2 regions of the Nocardia sp. NPDC058499 genome follow, and region 2 is predicted to be linked to the other one. Evidence: riboswitches for the same ligand, from Rfam matches in the RefSeq annotation. Region 2 holds a riboswitch; the other holds the start of a gene.

Region 1 (3,474 bases), on a different contig from region 2:
GGGGTCTTTCATGAACTGCTCGGCCAGCATGCGCTGACTCTCGAACACCAGCGATTCGTCGGGGAAGGCACCGGGGTTGGCGTCGAGCAGGTCCTGGGCGGCGGCCGCGGGTTCGTCGGCGGCGAACTGGTATCCGCGTTGCAGCGCCTGGACGAATTTCGCCGCGCGGTCGGGATTGGCTGTCAGCCAGTCCTGGTTGGCGTCGATCACGATGGCGTAGGCATCGGGGAAACCGTAATCGGTGTAGCGGAAGTACTTCATGGGTGTGCCGCGGTGTTCGGCCTCGATCCCCTCCCAGGCGAGGTAGGAGACGGTGAAATCCGCTTGTCCGGAATAGACCGCCTCGTACGCCGAAGTCCCCAGGGTGACCGATTCGAATTCGCCGGTACCGCCGTCGTTGCGGATCACCTGCTGCAGCGCTTCCACCTCGCCCGGATCACCGAAACCGGCATAGGTCTTGCCGTCCAGGTCCTTCGGGGATGTGATATCGGCACGGTCCGCCTCGACTCCGATACCGGTCGCCCAGTGTTGCAGCGGCGCGAGCACCGAGAGCGTATGCCCGCCGGACGCCCGGGAGAAGGTCGACGAATTATGGGTGCTGATACCGAATTCGGCGTTACCGGCGTCGATGACCGTATCGACGGCCGTGTTGTTGTACGGCAGGATCTCCACGTCCAGGCCGGCTTCGGCGAACCAGCCCCGCTGCTGTGCCACGAACAACCCGGTGTGGTTGGTATTCGGCGTCCAGTCCAGAGCGAAGCGGATGGTGTCGTCGTCGGTTCCCGCGGTGCAGGCGGTGAGCGCCGACAGCGCTACCAGCGCGGCGGCGGCCGTGGCCAGGATCCGGCGGAGGCGGCCGCTCACGGGGCGGGCCACGGCTGCGGATGCAGGGCGGTATCCCAGAACATCAGCTCGTACCGGGTGGCGACGGTGAACGCCGTCCTCATGGCCGCGCGTTCCCGTTCACTCGCGACCTCCGCCGCCGCGTCGACCATGGTCCGGGCCGCGGCCGCCGATTCCTGGAACTCCTCGTCGCCGTAGGTGGCCACCCACCGCGCGTAGGGGTGGTCGGGATCGGCGGCGAGGACGGCGGCCGCGCGGGCGGCCAGATCCCGCCCGACCTCGGCGTATATCCAGAAACACGGCAGCGCCGCCGCCGCGCCCACGGCATAGGATTCGGTGGCGGCGGTCGCGATCAGATAGGACACGTAGCCGAGGCAGGCGGCCGAATGCTCCGGTTCCCCCACACGTGCGGGCAGTTTCCCGCTACCGAGCAGTTCGTCGTGCAGGGCGGATTCGACCGATACCGCCGAGGCGGCCGAATTCGCCCAGAACCGTGCGGCCTCGGCATCGGGTGCCTTGGCCGAGAGGATGGCCAGCACCTTCGAATATCCGGTCAGGTACAGCGAATCCTGCTCGATATAGGTGCGGAAAACCTCGGGCGGCAGGATGCCGGCGCCGAGCAACCGGAGGAATTCGAGATCGTCGATGGCGCCGCGCAGCGCCTTCGTCCGGTCCCAGAGGTGATCGGTGAAGCGGCCGGTTTCCGTCGTATGCGCGGACAACGCCAAGACATCCCTTCGTCAGCATTACCTGGACAGGTTCTCGGGTGTGATCTCAGCCCCGCCTCGTGCGGAGCACCCCGTGTCAGAACGAATCCGACCATACCAGTGGCGCGTCGCTTGACAAGTGGCCCGGTCTCGGGCTCAGGCCGATACCACCGACGCCGCCATACCCTGGCCGCCGCCGATACACATCGTGAGCAGCGCGCGCCCGCCACCGCGGCGGTCGAGTTCGTGCAGTGCCGTGGTCAGCATGCGGACACCGGTGGCTCCGATCGGGTGGCCGAGGGATATCCCGGAACCGTTGACGTTCAACTTGTCCCGGTCGTCCCAGCCCCAGCCGCGCAGCACGCCCAGGACCTGGCAGGCGAAGGCTTCGTTGAGTTCGATCAGGTCGTAGTCGGCGAAGCCGTGCCCGGTGCGGGCGAACAGTTTGTCCACGGCGGCGACGGGGCCGAGGCCCATCAGGGCGGGGTCGCAGCCGGCCGCCGTCCAGCCTTCGAGGAAGCCGATCGGCTCGAGACCGAGTTCGTCGAGGCGGTCCTCGGCGACGACGAGCACCGCCGCGGCGGCGTCGTTCTGCTGGCTCGCGTTACCCGCGGTCACCACGCCGCCGGGCTGGATGGACCGTAGCTTCCCGAGTGAATCGGCGCTGGTCTCGGGCCGGATGCCCTCGTCCCGGGCGAATACCGTCACCGCACCCTTGCGATCGGTGACCTCGACCGGTACGACCTCGGCGTCGAAGCGCCCGGCTTCCCAGGCCGCGTGGGCGCGATGATGGCTTTCCGCGGCGAGCCGATCGGATTCCGCCCGGGTGATCCCGTATTTCGCCGCGACGTTCTCGGCGGTTTCGATCATTCCGCTGATCCGGCCGAATCGCCATTCCGGCTGGGAACGTTCGCGACCGCGATCGAGCCGGTCGAACAGGTGCAGCCCACCGGATTTGGCGCCCCAGCGCGCGCCGGTCGTGTAGTGCTCGATGGTGCTCATCGATTCCACGCCGCCGGCGAGTACAACCTCCGCGGCGCCGGTCTGCACCATCATCGCGGCGGTCACCAATGCCTGGAGGCCGGTGCCGCAGCGGCGGTCGGTCTGCAATCCGGCGACCGAGATCGGCAGCCCGGCGTCGAGGGCGGCCCAGCGGCCGATACACGGGGCTTCCGAGTTCGCGTACGACTGGCCCAGGGCGACATCGTCGATACGTTCGGGGTCGATTCCGGATCGTGCGACGGTTTCTTTGATGACGGTGGTCGCCAAGGTCACGGCCGGTACATCTTTCAGCGCTCCGCCGAAGCGGCCCACGGGGGTGCGGACGGGCGCCACCAATGCTGCGCGTGTCATGGGGAATTCGCTCCTCAATCAACCAGGACGCGGATGGCCTCGGCGACCAGCGCCGGACGCTGCGCGCCGTCGATCTCGATGGTGTAGGTGGTGATCAGGTTCGCGCCCTTGGCGGTCCGTTCGAGCGATTCCAGCCGGGCGCCGCACCGGATCTTCGATCCGACCGGTACGGGCGCGGGGAAGCGGACCTTGTTCATGCCGTAATTGATCTTCATCCGCACGCCGTCGATATCGAAGATCGTGGCGCCCAGTGCGGGCAGCAGCGACAGTGTCAGGTACCCGTGCGCGATCGTGCTGCCGTAGGGGCCCGCGGCCGCCCGCTCGGGATCGACGTGGATCCACTGATGGTCGCCGGTCGCGTCGGCAAAGGCGTCGATCCGGGCCTGGGTCACCTCGATCCAGTCGCTGAAGCCGAGGTGCGTGCCGACCGCGGCCGCCACCTCCTCGATTCCCTGGAAAACCCGCATGGTTCACACACCCCCGCGGGCGACGAGCTGGGCCGCGATCACATTGCGCTGGATCTCGTTGGTGCCCTCGCCCACGATCATCAGCGGGGCGTCCCGGAAATAGC
Region 2 (3,474 bases):
TCGGACGGCCGGCACTGGGTCGGGCTGTCCTGTGTGGCCGTACTGGCCGCGCACCGCCGCCACGGACTGGCCGCACTGGTCTGCGGAGAACTACTGCGCTGGGGCCGCGACCGTGGCGCAACGCACGCGTACGTGCAGGTCGAGGCCGGTAATGTGGAGGCACTGGAACTTTTCGGCGAGCTGGGTTTCCTCGACCATCACAGCTACCGCTACGCCGTGCCCGGCGGTTCCGTACCGGCGCCGTAGCCGCGGCACATCTCAACACAGACGGGAATTCAGTTGCGACTGGCCACCTGGAATGTCAATTCGATCCGCTCCCGGCAGGATCGCGTGCTGGCCTGGCTGGACCGCCAGGACATCGATGTCGTGGCATTACAGGAAACCAAATGCCGCGACGACCAGTTCCCGTTCGAACGGTTCACCGAGGCCGGTTACGAGGTCGCGCATGTGGGGCTCAACCAGTGGAACGGGGTGGCGATAGCGTCGCGGGTCGGGCTGGAGGATGTGGAGATCGGCTTCCCGGATCAGCCCGGATTCGACCGGGATGCCGCGGAGGCGCTGATCAGCACGCCCACGGTCGAAGCACGTGCGCTCGGGGCCACCTGCGGTGGTGTCCGGGTGTGGAGCCTCTATGTGCCCAACGGCCGCGCTCTGAACGATCCGCATTACGAGTACAAACTCGCCTGGCTCGCCGCCCTGCGCGACAACGCCGCCCGCTGGCTGGCCGAGAACCCGGGAACCGAGACCGCCCTCGTCGGCGACTGGAATATCGCACCCACCGACGACGATGTGTGGTCCACCGAGTTCTTCAGCGGTAAAACCCATACCTCCCAACCGGAACGAGATGCGTTCACGGCCATTACCGCGACCGGTTTCACCGATGTGATGCGGCCCTTCGCACCCGGGCCCGGGGTGTACACGTACTGGGATTACACGCAGCTGCGTTTTCCTCGTAAAGAAGGTATGCGTATCGATTTCGTCCTCGCCTCCCCGGCCCTGTCGGCGACCGTGGTGGACGCGGGAGTGGACCGGGAGGAACGCAAGGGCAAGGGTGCGAGTGATCACGCGCCGGTGATCGCGGAGTTCGATATTCGACGCGAGCAGTTGGGCGACTCAGGTCCAGTCGAGTAGGGCGTCGGTGGCGAGGATGACGTTCAGTGGCTCGGGGATTTCGATATCGGTGCCGAACGGGAGGGTTACCCGGGAGGCGTACCGCCCGTCGTCGGGTTCGCTGAGGATATTGATCTCCGCGGAACCGCGGTCGATGAGCAGGTAGAGCGGGATACCGGTCGCGGCGTACAGGAACGGTTTGTCCAGGCGGTCCCGGAGTTCGGTGTGCTGCGCCCGGGAGGTGACCTCGATGGTCATCAGCACCGGTTGCGGATCCGACCATTCGCCATCGCCGGCGAACGCCGAGGCGGGCGCGAGAATCGCGTCCGGGCGGACGCGGCTGCCCCCGCCGCGCCCGGCCCGCAGGCCGCGGTCGGCGAAAAGCCACAGTTCCGATCTGCGCGGTACGAGGAACCGGGCCAGCCACTGGATGACCCGGCTGTGGTTCGCGTCCGGGCGCGCCTTCGCCGCGAGCAGGCCGTTGAGGTATTCCAGCCGCAGTCCCTCGGATATGCGCTGAGCCGCGGCGTCGAGTTCTTCGAACTCGTCCACGGTCATCAGCGATCCATGCGAGAGCGTCACCGTTCGACCCTATCGCCCACATCCGCTGAAACCCGCACGAACACCCGGGCGCGAAGAGTTCGCCACCGGCCGGTCGCGGCCCGCCCGGTTCTGGAGCGACCAGAGGGAGGGAGCGCAGCGACCGACCGGCGGGAGTGAAGAACCGGGCCAAAAGGGCCCCGACCCCGCGGCGCCGGAGGCGACGCCATAAATACAGCGACGCCATAAATGCAGTATGGTCGGCGGTGGAAAATTACACACCCACGGGGGCTCGCACCAGCGGGCTGAGAGGACGGCTAGCCCATCCGGGCGTTCAGGGCCGTCGACCGTATGAACCTGACCGGGTAATGCCGGCGTAGGGAGCAAAAATGACGGTTACATCTGTCGATTCCGTGACCACGGGTCCGATCGAGGGCAGCGTCAAGCACTACCGGGACGTGGACGGTCTGCGGATACCGGTTCGCCGGATCGCGCTGACCAACGGCGAGAATTTCGATGTGTACGACACATCTGGGCCGTATACCGATACTTCGGCGACCATCGATCTCGAGGCCGGACTACCGAAGTTGCGCGATACCTGGGCGAAACCGGATGTCGCCGGCCCGCGCACCCAGTTGGCGTGGGCCCGGGCCGGGGTCGTCACCGACGAGATGCGTTTCATCGCCGCGCGTGAGGGCGTCGAGGCGGAAGTGGTGCGTGCGGAGGTCGCCGCCGGACGCGCGGTGATCCCGGCCAATCACCGGCATCCGGAGCTGGAACCGACCGTTATCGGCAAGAAATTCCTGGTGAAGATCAATGCCAATATCGGTAATTCCGCGGTGTCGTCGTCGATCGCCGAAGAGGTCGAGAAAATGGTGTGGGCCACCCGCTGGGGCGCCGACACCATCATGGATCTGTCCACCGGTAAGAACATTCACGAAACCCGCGAATGGATTCTGCGGAACTCACCGGTCCCGGTGGGGACGGTGCCGATCTATCAGGCGCTGGAGAAATGCCACGGTGATCCGGCCGCGCTCACCTGGGAACTCTACCGCGATACCGTGATCGAACAGTGCGAGCAGGGCGTCGACTATATGACCGTGCACGCCGGTGTGCTGCTGCGGTACGTGCCGCTCACGGCGAAACGGGTCACCGGGATCGTCTCGCGCGGCGGGTCGATCATGGCCGCGTGGTGCCTGGCCCATCACCGGGAATCGTTCCTGTACACGCATTTCGAGGAACTGTGCGAAATCCTGGCGCGTTACGACGTGACATTCTCGCTCGGCGACGGTTTACGGCCGGGTTCCATCGCCGATGCGAACGACGAGGCGCAGTTCGCCGAACTCCGTACACTCGGCGAGCTGACCAAGGTCGCGAAATCGCACGGTGTGCAGGTGATGATCGAGGGTCCGGGGCATGTGCCGATGCACAAGATCGTGGAGAACGTCCGGCTGGAAGAAGAGCTGTGCGAGGAGGCCCCCTTCTACACGCTCGGCCCGCTGGCCACCGATATCGCGCCCGCCTACGACCACATCACCTCGGCCATCGGTGCCGCGATGATCGCGCAGGCCGGGACGGCGATGCTGTGTTATGTCACGCCCAAGGAACATCTGGGCCTGCCGAACCGCGACGATGTGAAGACCGGCGTGATCACCTACAAGATCGCCGCGCATTCCGCCGATCTCGCCAAGGGGCATCCGCACGCGCAGCGACGGGACGACGAATTGTCGAAGGCCCGTTTCGAATTCCGGTGGCGCGACCAGTTTGCATTGTCACTGGACCCCGATACCGCCCGCGAATACCACGACGAGACGATGCCCGCGG

Evidence for each region. A riboswitch is a leader RNA that binds a small molecule or an ion and turns the genes downstream of it on or off. The one in region 2 is predicted to bind thiamine pyrophosphate.
Region 1: it holds a riboswitch for thiamine pyrophosphate, as region 2 does, so the genes downstream of both, ACFWPH_RS25550 (TenA family protein) here and thiC (phosphomethylpyrimidine synthase ThiC) in region 2, are expected to answer to the same signal.

What each region holds. Positions count from the first base shown of each region.
Region 1 is NZ_JBHXMZ010000009.1:159,377-162,850, reverse strand. It holds gene ACFWPH_RS25555 (ABC transporter substrate-binding protein) at 1-864, opposite strand, end outside; gene ACFWPH_RS25550 (TenA family protein) at 861-1,565, opposite strand; TPP riboswitch at 1,559-1,655, opposite strand; gene ACFWPH_RS25545 (acetyl-CoA C-acetyltransferase) at 1,707-2,903, opposite strand; gene ACFWPH_RS25540 (MaoC family dehydratase) at 2,918-3,370, opposite strand; gene ACFWPH_RS25535 (acyl-CoA dehydrogenase family protein) at 3,374-3,474, opposite strand, start outside.
Region 2 is NZ_JBHXMZ010000004.1:260,202-263,675, reverse strand. It holds gene ACFWPH_RS14870 (GNAT family N-acetyltransferase) at 1-246, shown strand, start outside; gene ACFWPH_RS14865 (exodeoxyribonuclease III) at 280-1,131, shown strand; gene ACFWPH_RS14860 (Uma2 family endonuclease) at 1,114-1,692, opposite strand; TPP riboswitch at 1,925-2,050, shown strand; gene thiC (phosphomethylpyrimidine synthase ThiC) at 2,040-3,474, shown strand, end outside.